DNA from 4 places in the Paenibacillus sp. J53TS2 genome. Region 1 is predicted to be linked to each of the others. Evidence: predicted binding sites of a transcription regulator. Region 1 holds the regulator's gene; each other region holds the start of a gene.

What was found. The regulator Rex, encoded in region 1, represses fermentation and respiration genes when NADH is low (regulators of the CRP and FNR family bind a similar motif). The targets are predictions, from matches to a motif close to TTGTGAAATATTTCACAA.
Region 2: a site for Rex is predicted at 1,755-1,772, ahead of KJS42_RS05490 (formate/nitrite transporter family protein). Genes of this name have one in related genera too.
Region 3: a site for Rex is predicted at 4,764-4,781, ahead of KJS42_RS12615 (DUF438 domain-containing protein). Genes of this name have one in related genera too.
Region 4: a site for Rex is predicted at 1,422-1,439, ahead of nirB (nitrite reductase large subunit NirB). Genes of this name have one in related genera too.

What each region holds. Positions count from the first base shown of each region.
Region 1 is NZ_BOSK01000004.1:182,206-190,143, forward strand. Features, by position in the region: gene panC (pantoate--beta-alanine ligase) at 1-743, shown strand, start outside; gene panD (aspartate 1-decarboxylase) at 743-1,126, shown strand; gene KJS42_RS10985 (tetratricopeptide repeat protein) at 2,141-2,773, shown strand; gene dinG (ATP-dependent DNA helicase DinG) at 2,961-5,816, shown strand; gene KJS42_RS10995 (redox-sensing transcriptional repressor Rex) at 5,835-6,503, shown strand; gene KJS42_RS11000 (amidohydrolase) at 6,500-7,798, shown strand; gene KJS42_RS11005 (cell wall elongation regulator TseB-like domain-containing protein) at 7,827-7,938, shown strand, end outside.
Region 2 is NZ_BOSK01000002.1:200,080-208,017, forward strand. Features, by position in the region: gene KJS42_RS05485 (transposase) at 1-468, shown strand, start outside; gene KJS42_RS05490 (formate/nitrite transporter family protein) at 823-1,662, opposite strand; gene KJS42_RS05495 (TetR/AcrR family transcriptional regulator) at 1,859-2,461, opposite strand; gene KJS42_RS05500 (SDR family oxidoreductase) at 2,550-3,293, opposite strand; gene KJS42_RS05505 (SDR family NAD(P)-dependent oxidoreductase) at 3,329-4,252, opposite strand; gene KJS42_RS05510 (FAD-dependent oxidoreductase) at 4,446-5,807, opposite strand; gene KJS42_RS05515 ((2Fe-2S)-binding protein) at 6,167-6,970, opposite strand; gene KJS42_RS05520 (ABC transporter ATP-binding protein) at 6,985-7,848, opposite strand.
Region 3 is NZ_BOSK01000005.1:29,403-37,340, forward strand. Features, by position in the region: gene KJS42_RS12590 (ABC transporter permease) at 1-716, opposite strand, end outside; gene KJS42_RS12595 (ABC transporter permease) at 718-1,434, opposite strand; gene KJS42_RS12600 (ABC transporter ATP-binding protein) at 1,431-2,345, opposite strand; gene KJS42_RS12605 (sensor histidine kinase) at 2,607-4,007, opposite strand; gene KJS42_RS12610 (response regulator transcription factor) at 4,004-4,684, opposite strand; gene KJS42_RS12615 (DUF438 domain-containing protein) at 4,880-6,166, shown strand; gene KJS42_RS12620 (ROK family glucokinase) at 6,518-7,468, shown strand; gene rapZ (RNase adapter RapZ) at 7,814-7,938, shown strand, end outside.
Region 4 is NZ_BOSK01000004.1:598-8,535, forward strand. Features, by position in the region: gene ric (iron-sulfur cluster repair di-iron protein) at 1-474, shown strand, start outside; gene KJS42_RS10035 (hypothetical protein) at 606-1,322, shown strand; gene nirB (nitrite reductase large subunit NirB) at 1,563-3,998, shown strand; gene nirD (nitrite reductase small subunit NirD) at 4,031-4,378, shown strand; gene KJS42_RS10050 (formate/nitrite transporter family protein) at 4,463-5,245, shown strand; gene KJS42_RS10055 (Crp/Fnr family transcriptional regulator) at 5,415-6,131, opposite strand; gene adhE (bifunctional acetaldehyde-CoA/alcohol dehydrogenase) at 6,571-7,938, shown strand, end outside.

The DNA of each region.
Region 1 (7,938 bases):
ACGACTTGGTGGTTCTAAGCATTTTCGTTAACCCGATCCAATTCGGCCCTAATGAGGATTTTGAGCGGTATCCCCGAGATCCCGAGAAAGATCTGGCCTTGGCCGAGCGGGAGGGCGTAGATTTTGTCTTTCTACCCAGCGTTGAAGAGATGTATCCCCAACCGACGCGAACGAATATTAAGGTTGCCGATTTAACGGACGTCTTGTGCGGGGCGTCGCGTCCGGGTCATTTTGACGGCGTTACGACCGTCGTTGGCAAGCTGCTGCATATCGTGCAGCCAGACCGGGCTTATTTCGGGCAAAAAGATGCCCAACAGGTGGCGGTCATCGCGCAGATGGTGTTGGACTTGAATTTTGATGTTGAGATCGTTCCTTGTCCGATTGTGCGTGAGTCCGATGGCCTTGCCCTTAGCTCCCGAAACGTATACCTGAGTGCGGAAGAGCGGCAGGCCGCACTTGTCCTGTCTCGCAGCCTGCTGGCCGTTCAGGCTAAGGCAAATGCGGAAGCCAACGTGACCGCAGGAGAGGTGCTCGCCGAACTTCGCGATTCGATTGGAGCTGAACCGCTGGCCGTGATTGATTATGTGGAGATTGCTGATTTTCCGGGACTGTCCCCGCTGGCGGGCGGAGACCGGCTAGATGTTGCCGGACGACAGAGCGACGTGTTGATTGCGGTTGCCGTGAAATTTGGCAAGACTCGGCTGATCGATAACGTTATCTTAACGAAGAAGGTGAACGACTGATGTATAGAACGATGATGAAATCGAAAATTCACCGCGCGACGGTGACGGAAGCAAATCTGAATTACGTCGGCAGTATCACGATTGATGAGGAATTGATGGAGGCTTCCGATCTGCTGGAGAATGAGAAAGTGCAAATCGTAAACAATAACAATGGTGCCCGCCTGGAGACTTATGTGATTCCGGGGCCTCGCGGAAGCGGCGTCATTTGTTTGAACGGCGCGGCAGCACGTCTTGTGCAGCCGGGCGATAGTGTCATCATCATTTCTTACGCCCAATTGTCGGCAGAAGAGGTACGCAGCCATAAACCAACGGTTGTGTTCGTTGACGAGAACAATAAGCCGGTGGAGAAGGCGCACCAAGAACTTCACGCCATGATCCGCTAAAATAAGGTAGTTCATAAAGTCATCTTCGGATCACGAAGTGGACTTAGGGGAGGGCTCGGCGTCGAATCTTGAATTCAGCCGGGCCCTCCGTGTGCTCACGTAGCCTCCAGCTACGCTACGCACCTGGTCAACGTTGCTCGCTGATTGTATTCGATTTTTCATATACAAATTGCCGCGAATGACCCAAAAACCGAGATGTATTCGGTTTTTCATACAGATTGCGGGTCATTGCCTTCCCAACACGCAATTATGTATGATATTTCGAATACATTCTGTCAGAATCACCGAAGACGCCGAAATGTATTCGATTTTTCATATACAAATTGTCGCGAATGACCCAAAAACCGTGATGTATTGGGTTTTTCATACAGATTGCGGGTCATTGCCTTCCCAACACGCAATTATGTATGATATTTCGAATACATTCCGTCAGAATCACCGAAGACGCCGAAATGTATTCGATTTTTCGTATACAAATTGCCGCAAAGGACAAAAAAACCATAATCTATTCGGTTTTTCATACAGATTGCGGGTCATTGCCTTCCCAACACGCAATTATGTATGATATTTCGAATACATTCCGTCAGAATCATCGAAAACGCCGAAATGTATTTGATTTTTCATATACAAATTGCCGCGAATAACCCAAAAACCGTATTCTATTCGGTTTTTCATACAGATCCCAGGACATCGCCCTTCCAACGTACAATTATGCATGAAATTTCGAATACATTCCGTCAGAATCACCGATATCGCCGAATTGTACTCGATTTTTCGCATACAATTCGCGTCTTAGCTCTTGCGGAATCGGCCACCTTGGGGAACAAAGGAACATACGCCTCCAACCCCCGACCCGCTGAGGACCCCAAGCTTGCGGAATCCGCCACAGTTACCAAAGTCAGAATAAAGCCTTCAAAAAAGTGTAATTCCTCCCTGCGGGAATGAAAACGGTCCTCGAAACAAAAAATGAACGTAAGGCTCGGACTGATTTCATTTTCGTTGGGGGGGATGCGAATGATGTTTCAGCATGTGTTTGCGGAAATGAATGAGATGTTGGACGAAATCACACGGAAATATCCCTTGGCCGGTAACGCTCAAAAGCTGGAGTTGGCTAAGAAATGGAGCCTGCTTCAGCATATGAGCGACGGGATCATCGAGGAGTGGTTATGCTTCGAGGAGAAAATGGGATATTTGCGCCATGCGTTTGGGAGCCTGGCATCCAGGGAGACGCCCGATCTTCCTGAATTGGATGACCCCGTTTTTATCAAAGGGCAAGGGTATTACAAACTGCTGATGTTTCCTCAGGCATTGTCCCAATTTGAGCAGGTCATGCAGCAGTTTCCTGACAGTGTGCTCGCCCAGACCTACATGGGAATGTGCCATCTGCACCTGGAGCAAATCGACAAAGCCGCGAAGCATTTCTGGCTGGTATTGGAGAAGGCGACGAACAAACGGCTTCGTTCCATCATTTACAACGCACTCGGATGCATTGAGGCGCAAAAAGGTGTGTTTACCAAAGCAAAAGAGTACTTCAAGTTGGCTCATCACAGCGATCCGTCCTTGCCCGAGCCACTGGCCAATTTGGAGGCCTGCACGCACAGCACAGGGAAATTGCATTACAGTCCGGAACTGACTTCCTTATTGTAGGTCTCATTCCGATTGAACGCACTTATTTACGGCTTGAATTATGAAGCGATGCGAAATTCCGCTTAAAGCGGCGCATCGCTTGTTTTGTTTTGTGATTTTTATTACAGATCCCGTTTGTATTAATTTTCAAATCGGTTATCTTCTGTTATGCTGTAAAGAGACTGGAATGAAGGGACAATTAATAGCAATGAAATACGCAGTGCTTGATTTTGAAACGACGGGTAACCAGTCCTCCGATGAAATTATTCAAGTGGGACTTGCCATTATAGAACCGGATAAGACGATATCGCAGGTGTATCGTTCCTTCGTGAAACCAGGTGTTCCGATCCCTCCTTTTATTACGGGATTGACGGGAATTACAGAGGAAGATGTCAAGGATGCGCCGGAGCTAGACGAAGTGATGGTGGAGATGGTTCCGCTTCTAAACGACGTCGTCTTGGTCGGGCACAATGTTGCATTCGATTTTAATTTCTTGCAGAGCGCTTTGGACAAAACAGGCTATTTGCCGTTTACCGGCCGCATTCTGGATACGATGGATTTCTTGAAAATCCTGTTTCCTTCGCTTACTTCCTATCAGCTCGGGCTGGTGGCGGCGGAGTTTGAAGTGGAGCATGATCGGCCGCATCAGGCGGACAGCGATGCGCTGGCGACGGCGCTCATTTTCCTGAAATGTCTGGAGGAATGCGCGCAGCTGCCGCTGTTGACTTTGCAGCGTCTGGCCGATCTGTTTGCAGGCGAGGACAGCGATTTGGGCTGGTTTTTCGATGCGATGACGCAGGAGAAGGAACGCGAGGCGATGCCAAGCGAAGATGGTTTCGTGTACTATCGTCAATTCGCCCTGCAGGTGGAGGATTGGCTGGACATCCAAGCGCCAAGGGACAGTTCGGATCGAAATCCGCTGGCGGATGTGACGTTCGAGCAGTTCATGGAACAGGTTCGGGAACGGCTGCGAGAGCGTTTGCCGCAGTATGAGGAGCGAGAAGCCCAGAACATGATGCTGAATGAGGTCATGCGGGCTTTCGAGGAAGACAAGCATCTGCTGGTCGAAGCCGGAACGGGGACCGGTAAATCCTTGGGATATCTCCTGCCGGCCATTTACCACAGTGTAAAGAATGAAGAGAAGGTAATGGTCAGCACTCATACCATCAACCTGCAGGAGCAGCTGCGGGAGCGCGACGTGCCGCTATTGACGGAAGTCGTGCCTTTTCCTTTCCGCGCAGCCGTATTTAAAGGAAGGCAGCATTATTTGTGCTTGCGCAAATTTGAACATAAAATGAATAGAAAAGACTTCGCAACACCTAAAGAAGAGGTGATGACGGCCGCGCAAATGGTTGTGTGGCTGACACAAACGGAAAACGGCGACGATGAAGAGTTGAATCTCGGAAACCGCGGCGGCGACTTCTGGGAGACGGTAGCCAGTGAATCGGAATCCTGCTTAGGCCGATCCTGCCCCTGGTTCCGCAAATGCTTCTATCATCGTGCCAAACACGAAGCCGGAGTAGCGGACGTGGTCATCACGAACCACTCTAAATTGTTTACGGACATTCAGGCCGGGCACCAGCTGCTACCAGGCTATGAGCGGCTGGTCATCGATGAGGCGCATCATTTGGAAGATGTGGCCGGCAAGCATCTTGGCATTCATATGAAATACTTTACGGTGGTCCATACGCTGACCCGGTTGTTTAAAGACAGCAAGACAGGGCAGTTGGCTAATCTTCGGAGCTCGATAGATGCGTCGTCCGCGGAGAAAGCTGCGGAATGGTGCGCAGTGATCGATGGCATCTACCCAACGTTGGTGGATGTGAAAGAGAGCTGGGACAAGCTCAGCGAGCTGCTGTTCAGCTTGATGCCGGATCGCAGCGATGCGGCCCCCGGCGATCCGGGGCAATTCGTATATCGGCTGCTGCCGACCCGAAAGCCGAAGGATTGGGAGACACTGACCGCGCTCGAAAACCAGATTTACGTGGGTCTGGGCGACGTGCTTCGCAAAGGGGATCGTCTCATGTCTGAGATTCGGGAGGAGCAGGATGATTATGCTGCGGAAAGCCTGCTTACCGATATCAGCGGCTTGTTTAAGGATTTAGCTGGAGAACGGGAATCACTGCGGTTCTTCATGAAGCTGGAAAGCGAAGACACGGTTTATTGGATGGAAGCCAACGGGAATTACCGCAGCCGCTCGCTGCAAATGTACGCGGTGCCGATTGACGTTAGCGCCCAGTTGAAGGAATTTTTCTTCGATCGGAAAAAAAGCGTCGTTATGACTTCCGCGACATTGTCAGTCGATAAGTCGTTTCAATATATGATCGAGCAGTTGGGTCTGACGGAGGCGGCGGAAGAGGAACGGTTGATTACGTCGATGTTGCCATCTCCGTTTAATTACCGGGACCAGGCACTCTTAGTCATTCCACGTGATTTTCCGAGCGTAAAGGGCAGCGTGGGAGATGATCACTTCATTAACACGTTGGTGCAGTCGTTGGCAGATTCCGCGGTGGCTACGCAAGGCCGCATGCTGGTGCTGTTTACGTCCTACCGGATGCTGAGACAGGTGTATGACCCGCTGAAAGAGTTGCTCTCGGCGCAGGGGATCACCGTCATCGGGCAAGGGATGGACAGCGGTAGCCGTACCAAGCTGACTCGGCGCTTCCAGGGTCAAAATGCATCGGTGCTGCTGGGGACGAGCAGTTTCTGGGAAGGGGTAGATATCCCCGGCGAGGCGCTGACAAGTTTAGCGATCGTGCGGCTGCCTTTTCAACCGCCGAACCATCCGCTGGTGGAAGCCAAGAGTGAGCGACTGCAGCGGGAGAAGAAAAACCCATTTATGAAGTTATCCGTCCCGCAGGCGGTTATCCGCTTCAAGCAAGGATTCGGGCGACTCGTCCGTTCCTCGCAGGATCGTGGCATCGTAATCGTTTATGATACCCGTATCCTGGAGTCTTACTATGGGAAGTATTTTTTATACTCTTTGCCCGGACCGAAGATGGAGCATATGCCGATGAATCAAATGGTACCTCGCATCTCGGAATGGTTGAATCCCGAAGCCTAAACCGCTTTATTGATCGCATTGAAGAATAGGGGGAAACGAAGCATGAAGTCAGAAAAAATTTCGGACGCCGTCGTCCGCAGACTGCCGGTTTACCTGCGTTTCTTGAACGAACTCAGCCGCAGGGAGGTCCCCACGGTCTCCTCGCAGGAGCTGGGCCAGAAGTTGGATCTGAATCCCGCGCAAATCCGCAAGGATTTAGCGTATTTCGGCGATTTTGGTCGGAAGGGGATCGGCTATGACGTGGCTTACCTAATCGAGAAGATTCAACAGATTCTCAACCTGGACCAGCAAATTAACGTGGCGTTAGTCGGTGCCGGTAATCTAGGGCAAGCCCTTTCGAATTATAATGCTTATTTGAAGGATAATATGAAAATCGTCGCCGTGTTCGACGCATCGCCAGCAAAGATCGGTACCCAAATCAACAACATCACGATTCAACCGATTGAGGAGCTGGTAGCTACGGTACGAGCGAATAATATCCGTATTGGGATCATAACGGTACCTGACACAGAAGCCCAGCGCGTGGCAGACGAGCTGGTTGCGGCCGGGATCGGAGCCATCCTGAACTTCGCGCCAACGATTCTCAAGGTGCCGTCGGAAGTGCGGATTCATGCGGCCGATTTCACTACAGACCTGCTTAGCTTGGCATATTATCTGGAGGATGGAAAGGAACAAGCCAACGTATGAGTCGTAAATGGTTAATTAAGAACGGGACGTTTGCCGTACTGGAGACCAATCGCCCCGTGATTCATGGATATATGCTTGTTGAAGGCGATTCGATCACCTATATCGGAGAAGAGCGCCCGGAAGGCGTGGAAGGCGCCGAAACGTTTGACGGCAAAGGCTTGTTATTTTTGCCAGGACTGATTAACACCCATGGTCATGCGGCGATGTCGCTGTTGCGCGGTTATGGGGATGACATGGTACTGCAAACCTGGCTGCAGGAGAAAATGTGGCCGATGGAAGCCAAGTTTACCGCTGCTGACGTTTATGCCGGAACGGCGCTGTCCGTACTGGAAATGCTTAAAGGCGGTACGACCACGTTCTTGGATATGTACGATCAGATGGACGAAGTCGCCAAGGTTGTCGAGGAATCCGGCATTCGCGCCGTACTGATGCGCGGAGCGATCGGGCTATGCTCGCCGGAAGAGCAGGATCAGAAGCTTAAAGAAGCGATCGCGTTTGCCCAGAATTGGCACGGTAAAGCGGAAGGACGCATCACGACGATGATGTCGCCTCATGCGCCATATACCTGTCCGCCGGCTTTCATCGAGAAGTTCGTACAAGCCGCCCACGATCTCGATCTACCGATGCATACGCATATGTCGGAGACACGCGCCGAGGTGGAGCAGAACGTGAACGATTACGGCGTTCGCCCGGTAGAGCACCTGCGGAAGCTGGGCATGTTCTCCCGCCCGACGCTGCTCGCCCATGCCGTACATTTGACGGACGAGGAAATCGAGGTCTTGGCTTCTCATGGCGTTACCGTCTCTCATAATCCGGGTAGCAACTTAAAGTTGGCCAGCGGCGTTGCCAGAGTACCGGAGCTCCTGAAGAAGGGAGTCGTGGTATCGCTGGGTACTGACGGTGCAGCCAGCAACAATAACCTGGACATGCTGGAGGAGATTCGTTTGGCCGCGCTGATTCATAAAGGCGTATCCGGGGATCCGACGGCGATTCCGGCTCTAGAAGCACTCAAGATGGGGACGGAGTACGGCGCGAAGTCGGTCTTCTTGCCGAACACCGGGAAGCTTGCGGCTGGCATGAAGGCGGATTTCATCGCCTTGAACACGGAGCAGGCTCATTTTCTGCCGCGAACGGATTTCATCTCGCACACCGTGTATTCTGCTGGACCAAAAGACGTCGAACACGTTTGGGTGAATGGCAAACAGGTCGTCAAACACGGGGCTTGCCTGACGCTTGATGAGGAGCGTATTCGGCACGACGCTCAAGCTGCGTTCGAGGGACTGCTGGCACGGTAATACGCTAGGATAGGAAAGGAAGAGAAGGTTGAGGAAGCGAACCCAATGGATTCTGCTGTCCATCGTGATCCTGTTGATCGTGCTCCTTGGTCTCCACCGGTTTTATCTATACATTCATGAGGATACGTGGAGAGCCGAAA
Region 2 (7,938 bases), on a different contig from region 1:
AATCCGTCCCGTTGTCAGCATCCCAATCCGTTTGCTACGGCAGTCGTAACTGGTTGTACGGTGACGGAGTCAGGAGATCTGGACCAGATCAAAATTCACCTTTTACTACATAAACGGGGCACTGGGAATAGGGCAACCCGTCATGAACTCGCCGCTTTCATCAACGAGCATGTAGATGTCGAAACATCCACAATTCATGCGTTCCCTCTAGCCTATAAACTGTATTCTCCCTTGCGAAAAGTAGTGAGAGACGCTTGGAGGTCGCTGACGAGTACATATTTAGCTTTGGGACCAAAGTATCTGCAGGCTTATCTAAATGAGTACACCGTACGCCGCAGGTTGCAATTGCCTGGTTCAACGAAGGCAATGCGTCAGCAATTATTAGCTATGTGTGTGGCGACTCCTGCAATTTCTTATTGCCAACTGATCGCACGTCAACCAAAACACCCTTTTGCGATTGCGGCCTGATTGAGACGCTTGAACCTTGAGAGTTGTTTAGACGCGGAACTTCTTTACCCATAAGTTTCATTATCCGTCCGCTGTTCTATCTACTTGTTTCTTTACTATTGCTGCTCTACCTATTCGTTTCTATACCTATTGCTGCTCTATGGATCTGCTTCCTTACGATCTATTTACTCCACCAAGATTATCAGATCCAATTTCTTTGCCTACTGATCCAACGGGATAATCGTGCAAAGGGCCGAAACAACATGTACTGGCCCGGATACCACCCTCCGTGATCTAATACTCTCCCCTTTAGCAAAAAAACTGCTCCTCCAAATGGAGAAGCAGTTAATAAAGCCTGTTGATTGCTTATTCTCGTTATATGGTTTTGCCTACCGTCGCGGACGGAGTTGTTGTTGCATGCTCGGCAGCCGGAGCAGCCGTTTGCCCTTTTTCCTTCAAATAGGCAGCCCAATATGCCGCTCCCACGAAGATGGCGCCGCCGGTCAAGTTGCCCAGCCATACCGGCACAAAGTTCTTCAAATATTCGCCCCAGGAGAAATAGCCCTCAAAAATAGCCGCCGGAATCAGGAACATGTTGGCGACCACGTGCTGGAAGCCGATGGCCACGAAGGCCATTGTCGGAAACCAGATGCCGAGTATTTTGCCGCTCATGTTGTCTGCGCCGTAAGAGAGCCATACCGCCAACGCAACCAGCCAGTTGCAGCCTATGCCAGACACAAATGCTTGCAGGAAGCTATCATCCAGCTTGTGGCCGGCCATATCAACCAGTTTATCGAGATAAGGTCCGCTGGCCGTCAAGCCAACCACATGTCCAAAAAAGTATGCGACGAATAAAGCACCCACAAAATTGCTTAAGGTAATGAGGACGAGGTTCTTGAACATTTCCCCTGTGGAAATTCGCCCCGCCATCCGTGCTAGCGGCACAGCCATCATGTTGCCGGTCAAAAGCTCCCCACCGGCCAAAAGTACGAGAATTAATCCGATAGGGAATACCGCCGCGCCGATGAAGGTTGCGAAACTACCCCACTCTGCCGGAGCGCTGCTGATGACGCGAATATCGAGCAAAAAACCGAGCGCTATAAACGCCCCGCCCAAAAATCCGAGAATAAGTACGGTCAACAAAGGATTATGCGCTTTTTTGATGCCATTTTCTACGGTTACGTCAGCAATTTGCGCAGGTTTATAGTAAGCCATGTTCTAGTCTCCTTTATTAAGTAGATCCGTGTCTATTGTAGCGTGCCGATTAATCTTGGATAAGTAACAAAGATCACGATAACGTTTTCATATGGTGAAATATTTCACACATCTTAAGGAACAGCTGTGATCATGCAATAATAAGAAAGACCCTTCCGATCAAATCGGAAAGGGTCCCTTAAATCTGCGCTGATTACTAGTGCGATGGTACGCTGGTGATGCCGCCCAAGAGCAGCCGCCATACGGCATCGAAATCCGCATCGATCCGCTCATTCGTCCATTGGCGAAAATGTGCGGGATGGTGAAAATGCAGGAACGCCAAGAAGATCGCCCTAGCTGTTTCCCGCGGCTCCAGCGCTTTGAATTCTCCCGCACGGATGCCTCCTTCGATAATCGTGGTAATTTGCCCGATCAAATGGTCCAGGTGGGCTTCGATGATTTCAGCGGCTGCCTCGGTAACGGCCGCATACATGGCAAACATCTCGGGATCGTCGCTGGCATAGGTCCGCTTGCAGCCGATCAGCGTTTGCAGCCATAAACGTAATCGTACGGAGTAGCTCCCGTCCGTACCGTTCGCAATGTCTGCAAGGGGTTCGGCGATGCTTCGCGTCAGCCAACGATCTGTCACAGCTTCGCGAAGCGAGGCTTTGCTGGAGAAATGCCGATACAACGTACCGTGGCTGACCTGCAGCGCACGCGCGACATCCAGCACGGAGGTTTTATCCGGTCCGAAGCGCCTTAGCACCTGCTCTGCGGTGTCCAAAATCTGTTCTTTGCTTAAAGGCAGCTCGTTGCTCATTTCATTCCTCCTCCCCGTTTTTTCCTACTATATCAAAATGGTTCTAAAGTGACAATGATACGATTCTGTCAATTGTGATTCGCCAAAATCAGATGAAGCCGCCATTGACGCGAATCGTTTGTCCTGTAACCCACCCGGATTCCGAACTTGCCAAGAACATGACCACGTTCGTTATGTCCTCCGGTTCAGCCAATCTCCCGAAAGCGTTCATGCTTCCGACGTTTTTGATTTGCTCCGGTGTTTTCCCGGCCGTAAACAGCTCCGTATTCACGGGTCCCGGACCAACCGCGTTAATCGTAATGCCCTTCGGTCCAAGCTCCTTAGCCAATTGGCGCGTCAATTGCTCCACTGCGCCCTTGGTTGCCGTATAAGAGCTGTAAGCCGGAAACATTTGCCCCGTTACGGATGTGGAGAAGTTAATGATGCGTCCCCCCTCGCTCATATGCTTCATAGCTTGCTGGGTGGCGAAAAAGGTACCCTTCACGTTGATGGCGTACTGACGATCAAAGTCCTCTTCCGTGATGTCTTGGAGCGGTTTCGTAATCATAATTCCAGCGTTATTGACCAAAATATCCAATCGACCAAAGATATCCGACGTCTCCTGAAACAGCTTCTCCAAGTCCGGCAACTTGCTGACATCGGCTTGTATGGCGACGGCCTCCCCTCCCTCAGCTTGAATGCCTTTAACGACTTCCTCCGCTTGATCGAGGCGGGTGGCATAGTTGACGACCACCTTCGCCCCGCTGCGGGCCAATTGCTCCGCAATATTCCGGCCCATGCCTCTTGATGCTCCCGTAACCAATGCGACTTTCCCATTCAATAATTGATCCATCATTTAAAATTCCTCCTATATCGTATTGTTATCAATTAATTCTGAGCGCTCTGCGCAGTTTTGATGTGCAGCAGCTCGCCAAAGCCCAGACGGTTCATGAAATTCTCCTGCGCCCGACGAGCCGCTTCATTGACTTCCTCGACGCCCGCATTGGTGAAATCGACCACGCTTCGGAACGGACGAGTGCCTTCCGGCAAAGCAAGAATGCGGGCGATTTCTTCGCCTACCGCTTTAGGATGCGCATCCACTCCCGGCGTGAACAGCCCTGAAGTCGCTTCCTCGTTGCGCTTTACCAGCGGATCCAACGCGGCATAACCCGAGCTCCGCTCAACATCGCTCGCGCGGCTGGCATTCGGGAAGTGGTCGGTCCCCTGGGTAAACGGACCCGGCATGACGATCGTGGTCTCGATACCGAACTGCCCTACCTCGTAAGCAGTCACCTGGGCAATGGCGTCCGCGGCGAACTTGGAAGCTACATAAGGTCCCATGAAGGGTGGAACGACCACCGAAGTGGTGCTGCCGACATAAACCAAGGTTCCCGACCGACGCTCGCGCATATGCGGAAGTACAGCACGATTTACCCGTTGGATGCCGATCGCGTTCACGTCAAAGAGATGTTCGATATCCTTTGGGGTAAACGCTTCTACGTAACCGACGACTAAATGACCCGCGTTATGCACGACGACATCAAGCTTGCCCGCCTCCCTGAGAATCGTAGCGACCGCAGCTTCAGCGGAAGCTTCGGATTGCACATCGAGTTCCACGCCTCGAAGATCTAGCCCGTTGCTTCGCCCATACTCCAGCAACTCCTCGGCATGACCGGCATTTCTTCCCCCGATATTCCGCATGCTGGCATAAACCGTGTGGCCCGCATCGGCCAAGGAACGGGCAGTCAAATTTCCGATTCCCGTGGAAGCACCCGTGACGAGAACAACTTGCTTCATCGATTCCTTCTTCATTTTTATCATCTCCTCTTTTTGATGACTTGATTATATAACAAACATATTTCAGATATCAAGTATCAATTTTTAATTTTTGTCATTCATCTCAGTCGGCTTGTTATCCACCATATAAAAAAGCCGGTCCTAGAAGGCGTATGCCCTCTTTGGATCGGCTTAGTTGATCATCAAATGGAGAAACTAGGTTACTAGCTTAAACGTGAACGGTTTCCCGCTGCGGCACTTCCGGCAGCGCCCCTAAGCCTGCGCTGTTCAGGAAATTCCAAGGTTTGTTGTAATGCGGCTGGAAGAAGAAGTCGACGAAGGCGAGTTCTTCCATTTTCATGCCGTTTTGGATGCACACCGAGATCGTATTCATCGACTGGGTCAGGTCCACTTTCGACATGATTTGCGCCCCGAGGATCCGGCGGGTGTTCTTCTCGTAAACCACCTTCAGCATAACCGGTTCGTGGGTCGGCATGAATTCCGGCCGGTAGTTATCGGTAATCATTACCGCTTCGGCCTCCAGACCGGCATCCTTCGCCGCTGTTACCGTCAACCCGGTCCCCGCGATATTATCTTCGTAGATTTTAATCCCCGAGGTGCCCTGAGTGCCCATATACTTCACGGTTGGCGTTACCAGGTTTCGAGCCACCAGCGTACCCATGCGAACGGCGTTCGTGGCCAACGGGATATACGCATGCTTGCCGGTCGGATTATAAAATACCGCACAGCTGTCTCCCGCCGCATATACGTCCGGCTTGCTGGTGCGCATGTATTCGTCTACGATGATTGCACCATTGCCCAGCATGTCGACTTGCCCCTTTAACAGCTCCGTGTTTGGACGGAATCCGATGCACATAATCACGAGATCGGCGGCGTACGCGCCTTTGTCGGTGATCACCTTAGCTACTTTGCCGTTCTCCCCTTCAAAGCGCGTAACCTTTTGGCCTAAGGCCAACTCAATCCCATGCTCGCTAAGCGATTGTTCGATCTTATCCGTGTATTCCGGATCCAGGTATTTGCTCAAAATGCGATCCTCCGCATCAATCAGCGTCACTTGCTTGCCGTTCAACTGGAACGCTTCAACAAGTTCAACGCCGATGTATCCGGCCCCGACCACCACAATATGGTTGGCTTGCTGCGCTTTTTCAATGATCGTGTTGGAATGGTTGAAATTTTTCGAAAGCACGATATTCTCTAAGTCGCTTCCTTCGAACTTCGGAACAATCGGCCACGACCCGGTCGTTACGATCAGCTTGTCGAACGTATCTTCGAACACCTCACCGGTCTCCAGGTTGCGAGCTTGAAGTGTTTTAGCGTCCGTATCGACCGACACTACCTCGTGAAGCATTTTCGTATTTACACCAAGTTCGGCCAATTGCTGTGGCGACGAGTAGAACAATCCCTGCGGATCCTGAACCATCCCTCCGACATATAACGCAATGCCGCACGACAGAAAAGAAATGTTGTCGTTCCGTTCATATACGGTAATTTCCGCGTCCGGGTAAAGTTTGGCTGTATTGACGATCGCTGCCGTGCCTGCATGGGTACATCCGATAACTGCTACTTTCATGACTTCTTCCCCCTCCAAATTCACTGCTCGTTTTGTATTTTGTCATAATCAACTCAATATTTGTGAAATTCATCACTTAAAATCCATTTACTTGTGAAATATTTCACCTCATGTCCCTTATTATAGTGTGACATTTTTCACATTGCAAGAGGTAAAAGATACTTTTTAAAAATTTCACAATTTAAATTATAGGTTTCCCTATTTGGGGGTTGATAAGCTGGAAGGTTGAGGAGATCGATTTTTGGATAAAACAAAGCACCTGGTCGGAACCTCCTGAATGGTCTTCAGGTCTGCCAGGTGCTTGCTTGCTAATCATATCCGCGATGATCATATGTAAATGTAATGTCATTACGGGTGAGTTACTGTGCTTGGACTGAGGTAAGTTGTTTTCGTATTTCGGCGTATTTAGCCTCCCGCTCCGACTTGGAGAGTTTAGGACATCCGTAGCAGTAGCCATGGTCCGTCTCCGTCCGGTAAGCCAGACAGCAGGTTGGCTTCATCGGCGATTTCTCACCCGGCCGATAGGGGTCATCAAGCAACACTTCTTTGACGAGATAGGGATTGCGCTTCAGACCAAACTCCTCTGCTGACAGTTGCTTCACAAGCTCGTAATCTTCCAGGAGCCGAGAACGCAATATGTCATCCTCAAGACGATCCGCCAGGGAGCGAACGTAGAATTGAACGCCAAGCGGCAACTGCCCCCATAATTGAGCTACCGGCAACCCTGAGACCGCAGCGATTCTCTCCATTACAGGACGCAGCACCTCCCCGTAAAAACGGCAGAGTTCGCCTCTCTGCCAGGACGTACGATCCCCCGCTGGCCACGGTTGCTCCGCCTGATCGTTCAGCACAAAATAAACCCAAGGGAACCCGTTAACCATCACGAGTTGAATCGTTAGATTTTCCAGCGAAATTTGGATCCTGCTCGCCGTTACGGATACCATGTACTGCAGCGCCGCACACACGACCCGCCAGCTCGTAGCGAAATAAGTAGCCGATACCTGAAGGTCAAGTCCCTTGATCTTCTCCTGATACAGTTCCAAAAAAGAAACTAGCTGTCCACGATCCAACAGCTTTGCTGCAGGCATCGTGAACAGCGCGTCCGTTCGGTTCTGCGTGACGATTCCCAATTGCTGCTCCAGCAGCTGATAATCTAAGCGCATTTTAGCTTCCTCCGCTATAGGAACGAGACCACTTTAGGTGAAGCCTCTTCCGGTCCATCGTTTTTGCCTTTGCGGACTTTGCCTTCAGATGCAGCCTTATACAGCTCATAAGGGAGACAAAGCGGCACACCGCTCCGCGGATCGGTGACGATATCCGCCTCGATACCGAATACATCGCGCAGCACTGGTGAGGTCACAACCTCTTCCGGTGTACCGGTAGCAACTGCCTGGCCTTGTTTAATTGCGATCATGTAATGGGCATATCGGGCGGCATGGTTCAAATCATGCACGACCATCACGATCGTCCGATTCGAAGTATCGTTCAGCTCTTCTAGCAGCTGCAGCACTTCCAATTGGTGAGCCATATCCAGGAATGTTGTCGGCTCGTCAAGGAACAGGATATCCGTCTCCTGCGCCAGCGCCATTGCAATCCAGGCCCGCTGACGTTGACCGCCGGACAACTGCTCCAGGGCGCGGTCGCTGAATTCGCCCATACGGGTTGCTTCGATCGCCCAATCCACGATCTTCCGGTCCTCGGACTTCAGACCGCCGAACCCTTTTTGATGCGGAAAACGCCCGTAAGAAACGAGCTCATAGACCGTCAGCCCTTCCGGGGCGGTTGGATTTTGCGGAAGTATGGCCATTTGTTTGGCCACTTCCCGCGTCGACTGCTTATGGATTGACTTACCGTTCAGCAGCACACTGCCGGACTTCGGCTGAAGGATCCGAGCCATCGTTTTCAAGACCGTCGATTTACCGGAGCCGTTCGCTCCGACCAACGCCGTGATTTTCCCCTCGGGAATCGAAATATTTAAGTCTTCGACAATCAGACGATCCTCATAAGCAATGTCCAGATGCGAAGTTTTTAAGGAGACCATGGCACTCTTCCTTTCCGTGTCCAACTGAATAACGGCTTCATCGTAAGTTCATTTAAATTTCATCATCTTAAAGATACTGATAATCATTAT
Region 3 (7,938 bases), on a different contig from region 1:
AGCATGCCGGCTGCCAGGAACAATAGGAAGCTGCCGAGAACGGTGATAAACAGGCTCTCATACGGCAGATTAAAGGCGCCGTAATCCGCCTGACCGCGCGGCATCATGGCCAGTAGCGGCTGGGCCCATGGGTAGTAAGGGCCAATCTTGGACGAATTGATGATCAACAGATTCGGGATCGTCAGCGAGACATTGACCGCGAGCGGGGCGGCAAAGCTGGTCCAAACCAGCGATACGCCCATCTGCAAAGCGACCAGCGGCAAGCAGGCAATCAGGCCGCCGAGGAGGCTTGTGGCGATCATTCCCCATGGTACCGGGCCGGATATGCCCTGGACCTGCGCCACGATCAGCAAGGCGGCTAAGAATAGCACCTGTGAGATGGCCAGCAGCCCGAGGACGACGGTGAATTTGGCCATGTACACCGCGCTGCGCGAGACAGGCAATACGAGCAACTGCTTCCATCCGCCGCCGGTATGCTCGTAGCGGCACAGGAACGACGGGAACAAGCCGGACATAATCGGCAGGAACAGCAGCCCGTGCAACATCGACATGCCGCTGATCAAGAGTGGCCAGGCGCTCGCATCCAAGCCGTCCGGGAGATCAACTAAGACGCCGATCAGGGCGGACAGGGCCGGGCTGGCTAACAGGACGAGCCATACGCGAGATCTTGCCATTTTCAGGCGTTCGGCGGCCAGGGCGTTTAGGAAGGTTCTCATCTTAATCCACGTCCTTTCGATTAAAGTGAACCAGCCCGATCAGGAGGATAACGGCACCAACGGCTAAGCCAGCGGCCACGAACCATTCGCGGTGCGGGCCGAAGAGCCCGAACATGGGCCAGTTCAGGGGGAACCATTCCGAGAGATTCATCGTAAACGGCGAGATGATCGAAATGGTCACACCGAGGGACACCGGAAGCGCTTGGTTGCGATAAGCCAGTGAAAGCCAGAGCTGCAAGGCCAGAAGCGGAAGTACGGCAAACAGCGGATAAAATCCCAGGCGTGCCAAATCCGGAAAAGGGATCGAGCCGGGTTTGAAGCCGAAGGATACCCCAAGAATCACTGTGGCGATTGATAACAACACGCACGATACGCATAGCAACAGGAAGCACAGCAGGAACTTGGCGCTGAACACCGCGGTTCGGGAGATCGGCAGAGCGAGCAGTTGCTTCAAAGAGCTCACCTGATGCTCCACATTGGCGACCAGCGAGCTAATCAGCGTGCATCCGAGATAAAGGGCAATGGGAACAAAAAACGAGATGTTCTCTAATAATCCGCCCCATGGATCACTCGCATGCTGCTTCATCATCCAGTCAAAGCGCAGCCCATAATTGAGCGCCTGCATGACGATCAGCCCGATCGGAGCCAGGAAAATCAAGAACCAAATGCCTTTGCGTCGAATCTTCAGGAAGTCGGAGGATAGGGAGCGCAACATCATAACGCTGCCCCCTCCCCGATCACCTGCATGAAGATGTCCTCGAGCGATTTTTTCTTCTGTTCAACGCGATAAACGGAATGTCCATTTTCCACCAATCGTTTGACCAGATGGGCCACCTGGGCATCAGCCATGCCCGGAAACGAGAGGGTTCCGTTCTGCAGCTTGCCGGCTGCGCCCAGATCGCGGGCGATCCAGAGCGCCTCGTCCGGCTCCGATACGACGAGTTCCATATCATGCGCAGATCGGAGCCGCAGATTGTCGATTGTATCCTGAAACACCATCCGGCCTTCGCGGATGATGCCCACTTTACTGGCCATCAGTTCCATTTCGCCGAGCAGATGGCTGGATACCAGTACGGTGATGCCGTACTTCTGAGGCATGCTCTTGATTAATTCACGAATCTCGTGAATGCCGGAAGGATCCAGCCCATTGGTCGGCTCGTCCAGGATGAGCAGCTCGGGATTGCCGAGCAACGATGCCGCGATGCCAAGACGCTGCTTCATCCCGAGGGAGAAGCCCTTCACGGGCCGGCGTGCTTCGCTGGTTAGCGAGACGATCTCCAGCACCTCGTCGATCCGCGATTTCGGCACCTGCAAAATGCGGCGAATCGCCTCCAGATTATCAATCGCGCTAAGATGGCCGTAATAAGACGGGGATTCGACCAGCGAGCCGATGCGGCGCAGGATGGCCAGCTTGTCTCGTTGCAGCTCGCGGCCGAAAATGTGGATCGAACCAGAGGTCGGCTGAATTAAGCCAAGCAGCATGCGGATCGTCGTTGTTTTCCCAGCGCCATTAGGCCCCAGGAACCCGTAGATGTCTCCTTTGGCGATCTCCAGGTTTAAATGGTCTACCGCGGCGCGGCCACGGTATTTTTTCGTTAAGCCTTCTGTTTGAATGATCATTTCATTCACGATCTATCACCTCGGAAATGATCATATCGTCCGGAGTTTAAAGACATAGACAGAGGAAGTTTAAGATTCGTTTAATTTTCGGGGGGATCGAAAAAAGGGACTGCGGACAGTCCCTTGCTAATTTAGTCACTGCTGCTGTCACTAGAGCTTCGCGAGTCCCCGGAGTCGCTCCCGCCAACATCGCCATCATCGGCACCATCATCGTAATCCTCATCGTAGTCGTCGTCCTGGTCGTATTTCCTGTTGATCCTCGTTCAACCACTACGGCTTCTCTACGGGGAAAATATATATCTTCGTTCCCTCATCCGTGGATACCGTGTCCCGGGTAAGCCCCATTTCCCGCAGCAGCAGATCGACGATCTGCAGGCCTAGCCCAGCTCCTACAGCGGCTGAAGCGGACTCCATCCCAGGGCCGCGGTCCCCGATCACGAGGGCTATAGCATCGCCACGAGGCTCTACTGTAATCCCCGCATAACGTCCGGAACCCGCATGCCGTACGAGGTTCTGGAACAGGTTATCCAGCACGCGGCGGAAGCCCTGGGCATCAATGTTCCAGTAGAGCGGCTGCTCCGGCAACTCGACATCGGCCGTGATCCCGGCCTTCTCCCAAACGGGATACCAGGCGGCGGCACTCTCCCTTACCAGCCGCATAACATCAAGCCGCTCCAAGGACATGGCATAACGCCCGCTGGAGAGCAGGTTATACGATAATAGATGGTCCATCAGGCCGGACAAATCGCTGATTTTGGTCTCCATCAAAGTCAGCGATTGCCGGCCCTGATCACTTAATGACTCTTGGCGGAGCGAATACAAATGGCTCCCCAGCACAGTCAGCGGCGTACGCAGGTCATGCGATAAATGGCTGATCAGGCTCTTGCGCAGTTCTTCTTCCTCGCTTTCGCGCTGGCGGCTGTCCTTCAGTTCGAATACCATGTGGTTAAAAGCTTGCTCCAACCGGCCGATTTCGTCCGGTCGCCCTTCATGGATAAGAGAGGGAAGCCCATCGGGGCCCGGACGGGTCATGCCGGCCTCCAGTCGCAGCAGCCGTTTGCGAATATCGCTGAAGAACAGATAGGACAGCAGCACGAACGCCCCCAGTAGAATCGCTAAAAAAACGCCGTAGAAACGGCTGTCGCTTTGCCGGTCCACATCTTGGATCACCATAAATTTACGCGGGAGCTCCAGTACCATGAAGCCCTGCTTGGCCCGTTCGTTCCCGCCAATGAAAGCGACGACCGTAAAAGGGTCGGCGTCCACGCGTTGCTTCATGAAGGCGATGGTGTCTTCCAGGGACCACTGCTTCGGCACCGTTCCCTGTTCCGGCAGCTGCAGACGGGTTTGTCCGGCTGTGTCGACCCAATACAGCGCGGCGTCGGGATAACGCTTCTTCAGCTCCTTGAGTTTCCCGTCGATGGTTTCGACAGAAGCTCCTTTCAGCCCGGCGGCAGCCTGGTGCCAAGTGGTCTCGATGTCCATACCCGTCCCGTAGGGGCGTTTGGTTTGTTGCCATAAATGTCCCGGATTCATCAGCAAATTGATACTCCAAGACGCGAAAAAACTAACCGGAATAAGAACGGGGATGAAGACAAAAGCGATTACCAGGATCAACACGTATCTCGTGAGCAGCGATTTGCGGAACTTGCGAACCGGACGGAATCTCATGCTCTCACCCGATACCCGATCCCGCGAATCGTCTCAATGACTTCGGGATTCGCGGGATCGCGTTCCAGCTTCTCGCGCAGGTGGCGGATATGGACCATCAAGGTTTTGTCCCCGTCCAGATAGGGTTCATTCCATACCGCTTCGTAGATCTGCTCTTTGGTCAGGATTTGCCCGAGATGGCGCAGCAGGTAGGCAAAAATATGAAACTGTTTACCGGTCAACACGATTTCTTCGCCGGTGTTCTGATCGATGATCCGATTTTCTTTTTCATACACAAGCAAATGTTTAAGGCGCAGCGGCTCCGGGTCGGTGGAACCCCCGCTGCGGCGCAGCAGCACCTCGATCCGGGCCGCCAGCTCGTCGGGGTGGAACGGCTTCGTCAAATAATCGTCGGCGAATTTGAGCCCCTGCAGCTTGTCGTCGATTGAGGTTCGGGCCGACAGCATCAGCACCGGAAGCTCAGGGTACTGCTGCTTTAAACGTCCTCCTATGGTGAAGCCGTCCAAGCCAGGAAGCATCACATCGAGAATGACCAGCTGGCACTCGGCAGCCTTCTCCACGGCTTGTTCCCCGCTCTTCAGCCAGGTAACGGCGTAACCGCGCTCCTGCAAATTTGTGCTGACCCATTCGCCGATTTCGAGATCGTCTTCAATATATAGCAAATTTGTTATAGGCATGATGGCATTCCTCCTCCTTCTATTTTGGCAAAAGACGGAGAAAAAAGAAACGGGAGGAACCATGATTCGCTCGGAATATTTGTGATTGCAATCACAAGTCGGCGATTTTCCCTGTGCTACCTTGTTCTTGAGAATGGTTATCAGCGAGAGAGTCGGAAGAGACAGAAGTTAAACCCTATAAGGAGGGACTGGACCATGAGTGAATTGATCAATAATCGGGAGTTTGGCGCTCCGGAACTGAACCGGCGTCAGCAACTGCTGAAAGAAATCATTAAAGAGCTGCATCAGGGCAAGAGCGTAGACGAAGTAAAGGCGCGGTTTGAAGCGGCGGTCGGCGACGTGACCGTATCGGAAATCTCCGCGATGGAGCATGCGCTGATGGAAGAGGAAGGCATCCCCGTTGAGGAGGTGCAGCGGTTGTGCTCGGTCCATACGGCGATATTTAAGGGCTCGATTGAAGATATTCACCGCTCGTCCAAGCCGGAGGAACAGCCAGGCCATCCGGTGCACACCTTTAAGCAGGAAAACCGAGAGATCGAGCGACTGGTCAATTTCAAGCTGCGGCTGCATCTCGACAAGTACCGGAGGGAAGCCGGCGAGGAGCTGGTATTCAAGCTGTTGGAGGATTTAAGCCTGCTTCTGGACCTGGATAAGCACTACAGCCGCAAAGAAAACCTGCTGTTCCCGTATTTGGAGAAGTACGGCGTCTACGGACCGACGAAGGTGATGTGGGGAATTGATGACGGAATTCGCATGATGATTAAGGAAACAAAGGGCAAGCTGGCGAACGGCAGCGCAGATCAGGAGACGATCCTCCTGGATCTCGAACGGATCATTAAGGAAGTCAACGAAATGATCTTTAAAGAAGAGAATATTTTGCTGCCGATGGCCCTTGAGAAGTTAACGGAAGACGAATGGGTCAGCATCGCCAGGGAAAGCGAACAAATTGGCTTCTGCTTGACGGCACCGGAGCACGAATGGATTCCGGAGCGTGTGCCGCTTCAGCCTTCAGACGGCGAATCGGGAGGAACTGCGGCCGAAGCCGGGGGAACCGCCCCAGAGGGGACGGCAGTCCCGCAGGGCTTCGTCAAATTCGAAACCGGCATTCTGTCGATGGAGCAGCTGGAGGCGGTGATGAACCATCTCCCGGTCGATTTGACGTTTATTGACGAGAACGATGTCGTCCGTTATTTCTCTCACGGTAAGGAACGGATATTTGCCCGGACGAAGGCGGTCATTGGTCGAACCGTGCAAAATTGCCATCCGCCGCAAAGCGTCCATGTCGTCAACCAATTGTTGGAGGATTTCAAAGCAGGGCGGAAGGATGCCGAGGATTTCTGGATTCCGATCAAGGACAAATTCGTTTACATCCGCTATTTTGCCGTTCGCAGCGAAGATGGCCGTTATTTGGGAACGCTAGAATTCACGCAGAATATCGCTCCCATTCGTGAGTTGGAAGGGCAAAAACGGATTCTATCCTAAATCCGCACGGCACGCGACATACCCCCGGCATTCGTATTGCGAATGCCGGTTTTTTTATGGGCATTGTTGAGGTGACGAGGTCAAAGGGAATTAGTGGGTTTTGGGGTCGCATCCACCTGTCTGTGATCTACGTCATTTACGCAAAATCCCTTATCGTTACTGGGATTGCCGTTTCCCCCCTTCTCTTGACCGAACCGAAGGGTTCGCTTATAGTTGGTACGTAGGAGTAAACTACTTGCGAAGGCGTTTTCAGTCATGGCGCGGTCAGCGTGGTGATGGATAGAGAATGGCCTTTTTGCACGTATGGACACGTAAATTATCTATTATTTAAGAAAAAGGTGGCTTGTGAAAATGTCTGAAAAAATCTACATTGGCGTTGACTTGGGCGGTACGGCAGTCAAGGTTGGCATTTGCAATGAAGAAGGTCAACTTCTTCATACGTATGAAGGCCCAACCGAAGTCGATAAGGGCGCGGATACGATCGTCGCGAACATCGAGAAGTACGTCCGGCGCGTCGTGGAAGAATCGCCGTTCGCCTGGGAGCAGGTCGCGGGGGTAGGCGCTGGCGTGGCTGGGTTTACGAATGTCCGCGAGGGGATTATTATTTTGGCGCCGAATGTAGGTTTGAAGGATTTCCCGATTCGTGAGATTTTGGAACAGCGACTGGGCAAGCCGATCAAAATAGACAACGATGCCAATGTGGCGGCGCTGGGCGAAGCCTGGGGCGGAGCCGGCAAAGGAATCGAGAACTGCGTATGCTACACGCTGGGCACTGGCGTTGGCGGCGGCATCATCATGAACGGTAAAATTTATCAAGGGTTCTCCGGGATGGCCGGCGAGCTTGGGCATATGTCCGTCGTTCCGGACCTGGAAGCGATCGGCTGCGGCTGCGGACAAATGGGCTGCCTGGAGACCGTCTCTTCGGCTACGGGCATTATCCGTATGGCTAAGGATGCCGTGGCACGCGGGGACCGGACGTCGCTGTCGCATGTGGAGAACATTATGGCCAAGGACGTCTTTGATGCGGCTAAAGCCGGTGACGAGGCGGCGATCCGTATCGTGAACCGTGCAGCCTATTATCTGGGCAAATCGATGGCGGCGGTTGCGGTCGTTCTGAATCCAGAACTGTTTATCGTCGGTGGAGGGGTATCCAAAGCAGGCGACATTCTGTTTAACGAAGTCCGCAGCGTATTCGCCAAATTGACGCCGGAGCCGGTGCAAAGAGGCATGCAAATCGTACCGGCTACGCTGGGCAACGATGCGGGGATGGTTGGCGCCGCCGGCCTCTTCCTCCGCTCCTAATTATTAAGGAAGTTCAAAAAGTCGTCTTTCCATCACGAAGCTGAGTCAGTGCGATGTATACCTGCAGGCTAACGGACACCAGAGATGCTATTCGTCCGTTGCAGACCCATTGCGGATTCTAACGGACTGAGGAGACCCTATTTCAGGCAAATGCAGCGAAATGGCCGACCTACGAGCCCAATAAGGTCTCTGAGGTCCGTTACAGCGGGAAACCGCCGGAAAATCGGCCAATAAGGTCATTACGGTCCGTTAGGATCAGTGACGTTCAAGCAGGTCAGGCTAATGGTTTTCTGAGGAGAAAAAAAGAACATGGGACAAGGAGAATTTCGCGAGGAGGGAACAACAATGCCGGAGAAGGAAACAGGTTCGGTCGCCAATCTGATCATTATCACGGGCATGTCGGGGGCAGGTAAATCGCTGGCCGTACGGAGTCTGGAAGATCTCGGATTTTTTTGCGTGGATAATTTGCC
Region 4 (7,938 bases), 180 kb from region 1:
CAAGCGTCATCTGCGGACCTGGTTGAACATATCGTAGGCAAACATCACCGTTATTTACGGGAGGAGCTCCCGGAAATTCAAAAATACGTGACGAAGGTCTCGCGCGTTCACGGTGAAATAGATCCTCATCTGCTAGAGGTGGCCCGATTGTTCGGCGAGTTGCGGCGTGAGCTGTTGGTGCACAGTGACAAAGAGGAGGCCGAGGTATTTCCGAAGATGCTCAACTGGGATGCAGGCCGCGAACCGGAAGTGCTCGAAAAACTGCAGGGCGCGATTGCCGATTTGGAATCGGAGCATGACGGTGCAGGGAATATTTTGAAACAGCTGCGCGAGCTCACCGGGGATTTTCAACCGCCGGCTCATGCCTGCACGACGTACCGTCTGACTTACGCGCGCCTGGAGGAGTTGGAGGGAATGACCTTTACGCATGTACATCTTGAAAATAACGTGTTATTCCCAAGATACACGGAATAAGTAGTCTTTCGCTTCCGCGAGCCGCCGTTTGGATAAAATTTGAGAACCTGCGCCTTGTCCGGTATCCTTAAGATAAGGAATATTCTATTGCCCGGGTTGGGACAATGATAGGAGAAGGGCAGGGGGCGGCAATGCACAAGAGATGGCGATGGCTTGTTGGATGGATGGCAGGAATAGCAATAATCGTGACGGCTTGCGCCCAAGGCCAAATTACGGATCAACCGGCACCGGCGGAAGCACAGAGAACCGACAAAGAACAACCCCACGACATCACGTTGACGATCGACGGGGGTACCTTTATCCCCGATGTGACGCGCAGCCTGCATTACGATTATATGGCTGGGCTAACGGCACGGCATGCGCTGGAGAGCAGTGGGATCGTGAGGTTCACGGAGGATCAATCGGCAATCCAATCGGTTGGGGAAGTGTCGCTGGATTCTACCCTGGAGTGGGGAACGCAGTTGAATGACAAAGAGCTGGATCCGAGCGACTGGGATCATGAGTTGAAGATTGGCGACAAGCTGCTCGTCTATGTCAAGACGGTCGATAGCTTTGAAGCGATCCCGCAGCAAGCGTCCTTGCTATTGATTATCGATGGGGGCAGTCCGAAGAAGAAGTATTACGTCAATAAATACGACGATAACACGACGGTCAGGGATCTTCTGAAACGCAGCGGCATCGTTCAGTTTAGTCCCACCAACAAATCCATCGTGTCGGTCGGCGGGTATACTCCCCAAGAAAACGAACAGTGGATCCTGAAGGTGAACGGAAAGAAGCTGCTGGATACGGGGCTGGATATGAGATTAAAGCCACAGGACAATGTGGAAATTGTCTTAAAGCAGAAATAGATGTAGGTACTCGACAAAACTTATGGAATCCGCAATCCTGGTCATAACCGGGGTTGCGGATTTTTTCAATAGGTTCATGAAAATAGTTATGACAAAAGTTTGTGTATTCTTTCACAATTAATGTGAATGTAATCACAAGGTATCTACAATTTTAAATTTATACTAAGAGTATCACTTAAAAATTGAACTATCGTAAAAACACTAGAGATCTAGGTATTTATAGGAGGAGGCATTACGAATATGGGAACGGACAGAGAGAAACTGGTCGTGATCGGGAACGGAATGGCCGGCATCAGCGCCGTGGAACAAATCCTGAAGTTGACTACGAAATTTGACATTACGGTCTTCGGAAGTGAGCCGCATCCGAACTATAACCGGATCATGCTGTCGTATGTGCTGGAAGGCAGCAAAACGATGGATGATATCGTATTGAATGATTTGAATTGGTATAAAGAACATGGAATTACGCTGCATATGGGGACCACGGTCGAGCGGATCGATGCGGAGGCCAAAGAGGTTGTGGCCGATAACGGGCAACGCGTTCCGTACGATAAAGTGTTGATTGCTACCGGCTCGACTTCGTTTATTCTGCCGATTCCGGGCAGTGATAAGGAGGGAGTCGTTGGATTCCGCGATATCGCAGACTGTGAGCAAATGCTGCAAGCGGCCAACACTTATAAGACGGCGGCCGTGATCGGCGGCGGCTTGCTCGGTTTGGAAGCGGCCAAGGGGCTTGTGCAGCTTGGCATGGACGTGACGGTCGTACATTTGATGGAAGATTTGATGGAACGCCAGTTGGACCATCAAGCGGCAGGCATGCTGCAAGCGGAATTGGAGCGTCAGGGCATCAAGTTCAAGATGGGCGCACAAACGACGGAGTTGCTAGGGGATAACCGGGTACGCGGGCTGCGGTTCGCGGATGGCACGGAGCTTCCGGCGGAATTCGTTGTTATGGCGGTAGGGATCAAACCGAATGTCGCCGTTGCCAAGGCCAGCGGAATGGAAGTGAATCGCGGGATCGTGGTCAACGACTACATGCAAACCTCGCTGGAGGGAGTCTATTCCGTTGGTGAGTGCACCGAGCACCGCGGAATCTGTTACGGTCTGGTCGCACCGCTGTTCGAGCAGGGGAACGTGATGGCCAAGCATATCAGCGGCGTAGACACTCCACCTTATGAAGGTTCGGTCGTATCGACCAAGCTGAAAATTTCCGGCGTAGACGTCTTCTCGACCGGCGAATTCATCGACGGGCCGGAACATACGGTCATCGCGAACAAGGACGATTGGAAGCGCACGTATAAGAAAATCTTGCTGAAGGATGGCAAGCTGGTAGGTGCGGTGCTGTTCGGCGATATCACGGATTCGGCCGAGCTGCAGAAGCTGATCAAACAAGGCGCAGAGATGACCGACGAATTGTACGAGTCGCTGATGGGTGGAGGCTGCTGCGGCGGCGGAGCCAAGAAGAAGGCCTCGGTCGAAACGATGAGCGACGAGGAAATCGTCTGCGGCTGCAACGGGGTTACCAAGGGTACGATCGTGGATTGTGTTGTGAATCAAGGCATGACGACGGTGGACGAGATTAAGGCATGCACCGGGGCGACCCGTTCTTGCGGCGGGTGTAAACCGGTCGTGGAGCAAATTTTGCAATATGTACTTGGAGACGGCTTCACGCAAACGGCGAAACAGGGGATTTGCGGCTGTACGACGCTGAGCCGCGATGAGATCGTTGCGGAAATTAAGGAGAAAGGGCTGCAGACCACCAAAGAGGTTATGAACGTACTCGGATGGTCGCAACCGGAAGGCTGCTCGAAATGCCGGCCCGCCATCAACTACTATCTGGGCATGATTTACCCGGATACGCACGAGGATGAGAAGGCTTCGCGTTTCGTCAACGAACGGATGAACGCCAACATCCAGAAGGACGGCACTTACACAGTGGTACCACGGATGTACGGCGGCGTAACAACCCCGGAAGACCTGAAGAAAATCGCCGACGTGTCCTTGAAATACGATGTCAAAGTGGTGAAGGTCACGGGCGGACAACGGCTCGACTTGATCGGGGTGAAGAAAGAAGATCTGCCGAAAGTTTGGGAAGAGCTGGATATGCCGTCGGGGTATGCTTATGCCAAATCGCTGCGTACGGTCAAAACATGCGTTGGTTCGCAATTCTGCCGCTTCGGGACTCAGGACTCGATGGGTATGGGCGCGCTGCTGGAGCGTAAATTCGAACGGCTTGATTTCCCGGCCAAATTCAAAATGGCGGTTAACGGCTGCCCGCGGAACTGCGCCGAATCGTGCACGAAGGACATCGGTATCGTCGGTAATGATGGCGGTTGGGAAATCTTTATCGGCGGCAATGGCGGGATCAAGGCGCGCTTGGCGGATTCGCTATGCAAGGTAAAAACCGATGAGGAACTGATCGAGCTGTGCGGTGCAATCATGCAATATTACCGTGAAACCGGCAACTACTTGGAGAGAACGTCGGAGTGGGTGGAACGGATGGGGCTCGAGCACATTCGCTCGGTTGTCGTCGACGACACCGAGAACCGCAAGGCGTTGATGGAACGGATTGAATTTGCCTTGACTCAAGTGACGGATCCTTGGCAAAAAGTGCTGAACGACGATGATCAACGCGGTAAATTGTATCATTCGTTGGAAATGAGCAACCAGCTGTAATGTAGCGTCTAAAGCGAAAGGGGTTATCAAGCATGAAGATGGAGTTGAGTGGTGATACGTTTTACCCTGTGGGCGCCTTGGAGGAGTTCCTGCCACAGATCGGTCGGGTGGTGGAATTGGCCGGTCAGTCGATCGCGGTGTTTCGTACGTCGGATGGTCGCATTTTTGCGGCATTAAACCAGAATCCCCATCCGAAGGGCGGACCGCTGGCCGAGGGCATCGTTTCGGGTCATTATCTGTATGATCCATTGTACGATTGGAAAATCGACCTGACCACCGGACAGGTTCAAGCGCCGGATACCGGCCAGGTGACGATGTTTCCGGTCAAGGTGGAAGAGGGACAGGTTTTCGTTGCCGCAGCGGTGCTGCAGCAAGCGTAGCGGGATGAACTGAAGCGCGGTGATCGAGAGGTCGCCGCGCTTTTTTTGAAAGCAAGGCAGGCTTCATATGGGGGAGGAACACAAATGTTTACGCAAAACGTGGAAGCGATCGTGGAAGCGGCCGTCAAGAAAAAAGAAAAGATGAACGAAAGTCTGCCACGGTATCTCGTGTCGGCCATGCTGGCAGGGGCGTATGTCGGGTTGGGCATCATTTTGATCTTTAGCATCGGTGGGCCGTTGGCTGCGGTCAAATCGCCATATCAGACGATGCTGATGGGGATGTCCTTTGGGCTGGCCCTGACGTTGGTTGTGTTTGCTGGCTCCGAACTGTTCACCGGCAATAATATGTTCTTTACGGCTAGTACGCTCGCGAAGCGGACAACGGTTGGCGATACGGCGAAGAACTGGACTCTTGTTTTTCTAGGCAACCTGGCAGGTGCGTTGGTGCTTTGCCTGTTAATCGTCGGCAGCGGTTTGTTTAAGACGGCCGCGCCGGAGCATTTGATCTTTGCCGCTTCCGCCAAGAAGATGGGGGCTCCGGTGACAGAGCTGTTCTTTCGCGGGATTCTATGCAACTGGCTTGTTTGCTTGGCACTTTGGATGGCGAACCGGGCCAAGGAGGATATCGCCAAACTCGTCTTGATCTGGTGGTGCCTCTATGCGTTTATCTCGAGCGGGTACGAGCATAGCGTGGCCAATATGACTTTGCTCAGCTTGTCGCTGCTGCTACCGAATCATCCGGATACGGTTACGGTCGCTGGATGGTTGCACAACATGGTGCCGGTTACACTAGGCAATATGGTTGGCGGCGCCGTGTTTGTCGGTATGGCATATTGGTTCATTTCGCCTGTGCGCAAGAAGGCGTAGGACATAACAGGAGCTGAGAATGATCCCCCAAGTTCGTCTATCATAGACGAGGCTTGGGGGATTTGCTTTGTTTTATATGAAGAAGAACAAAGCAAAAAACCGTCCAACCAAAGAAGGGACGGTTCGATACGCTAGCACTAGCGTCTATTGGTGATGAAGCTGCGGGCAATTAGATACGGCAAATTTCGTTCGGGCATAGCTCGCAGTGACAAATATCCTGCAGCATCACCAGGTCTTTGATCACGATCATGCCGTTCTCGTACTCCAGCGCGTCTTTCTTGCGCAGATCGCTCAGCATGCGGTTGACGCTCTCGCGCGTTGCTCCGATCATGTTGGACAAGTCGGTGTGAGTGATCTTCTTGTTGATAAGAATCGTGTCTCCATGTTGTTCGCCATACGTATTGCTAAGGCGAATCAGTGTCGAGCACAATGCGCCTGGTTTGCCGTACATCATCAAATCACGGAATTTCGTCTGGGTCAAACGGTGATGGATTCCCATCCATTTCATGAAATCGATGGCGAAATCGCAATGCTGGCAGATCATGATTTCCAGATCCTTTTGCTCGATGACGCCGATTTCGCAGTCTTCGATGACTTCGGCGGTGAAGCTGTGCTTCGTGCTGAAGAACGGATCGGCCTGACCGACCATGTCGCCGCGACCATACATGTAAAGGATCAATTCCTTGCCTTCATCTGTCGATTTGGTCAACTTCACGCGGCCGCGCTTGATGTAGAACAGTTTATCGGAAAAGTCACCTTCCCAGAACAAATGCGTCCCCTCGGGATATGCTTTGTCTTTCATCGTAACGAGAAGGCGATTGAAGTTTTGCTCTGTAAAACAGCTCGTATTACCGCGGGGCAGGGTGGCATTTAAAATTTCACTCATCATCGATTTCCCCTTTGTACTCCAAATTTTTCTGAAAATTTTAAATTAATTATATAACGTTTTTTCGGTTTTTTGGGGGCCGTAAAGCCTGAAAAAGTGTCGAAATTTCAACATTGTGAGAAAATTCACTTTGTCAGATGGTAGAAATGCGCTATGTAATGCGCACAATAACAGGCTTGGGCTTACAAAAATCAATTCAAAATTTTCACACAATGTAAAGTATATATGAAAATAAAATCATGGCAAGTGAAAACTTTCAACTTTTTTAAAGTATGTGAAATAATTCACTATACAAAGACCATCCCCTGTGCTATGATCAAGACATAAAGAGAAGCACACAAGCTTCATAAGGGTTAGCTTGCAAGTGAATTTTTTCACGAGACATTGATCACCCGTACCTGCAGGCAAAATCCTTAAACCACTTAGGAGGATGAGAGAGATGGCCGTTAAAAACGAAGTGGCTCCAAAAGCACAGGCAACCGCGCAAGATTACATTCAAACTTTGATCGACAAGGCGAAGAAAGCATCCGAAGCCTTCATGAGCATGGATCAAGAGCAAATCGACAATATCGTGCAAGCCATGGCTTTGGCGGGGCTCGACAAACACATGCATCTCGCGAAACTGGCGATTGAAGAAACGGGCCGCGGGGTGTACGAGGACAAAATCATCAAAAACATGTTTGCGACGGAGTACATCTGGCATAGCATCAAGTACGATAAAACGGTAGGCGTAATCGAAGATAGTCCTTACGACAACTTCCAAAAAATCGCCGAACCCGTGGGAATCATCATGGGGATTACCCCGGTGACAAACCCAACGTCAACCACCATCTTTAAATCTCTGATCGCCATCAAAACACGTAACCCGATCATTTTCGGTTTCCATCCATCCGCTCAAGCCTGCAGTACGGAAGCCGCTAAAATATTGCTCGAAGCTGCCGTTAAACACGGCGCACCGGCCGATTGCATCCAGTGGATCGAAAATCCTTCCATGGATCGCACGAACGCTCTGATGAATCACCATGACATCGCCTGCATCTTGGCTACCGGCGGATCCGCAATGGTTAAAGCCGCTTATAGCTGCGGCAAACCGGCACTGGGTGTTGGCCCTGGTAACGTTCCTTGCTTCATTGAAAAGAGCGCAGACCTGGATCAAGCGGTCAACGACCTGATCCTTTCCAAAACGTTCGACAACGGCATGATTTGTGCATCCGAGCAAGCGGTCATTATTGAAGAACCGATTTTCGACCAAGTGAAGAAGAAAATGATAGCCAACGGTTGTTATTTCGTTAATAAAGATGAAGCTGCGAAGCTGACTGCAGGCGCGATCATCGCCGACAAATGTGCAGTGAATCCTTCGATCGTCGGCCAACCTGCGGTAAAAATCGCGGAAATGTGCGGCATCGACGTGCCGGCTGGAACGAAAATTCTCGTTGCTGAAATCGAAGGCGTGGGTCCGAAATTCCCGTTGTCTGCTGAGAAATTGAGCCCTGTACTCGCTTGCTACAAAGTGAAAAACGCGGAACAAGGCATCGAACGTGCTCTGGAAGTCGTTCAATTCGGCGGCATGGGTCACTCCTCGGTCATCCACTCGGATAATGAAGAAGTGATTCAAAAATTCTCGGAACGGATGCCGACTTGCCGGATCCTGGTAAATCAGCCTTCCTCGCAAGGCGGTATCGGCGACATCTACAACACGAACCTGCCGTCGCTGACGCTGGGCTGCGGATCGTATGGACGCAACTCGACTTCGTCGAACGTCACGGCTGTCAATCTGATCAACGTGAAAAGGGTGAATCGTCGTACC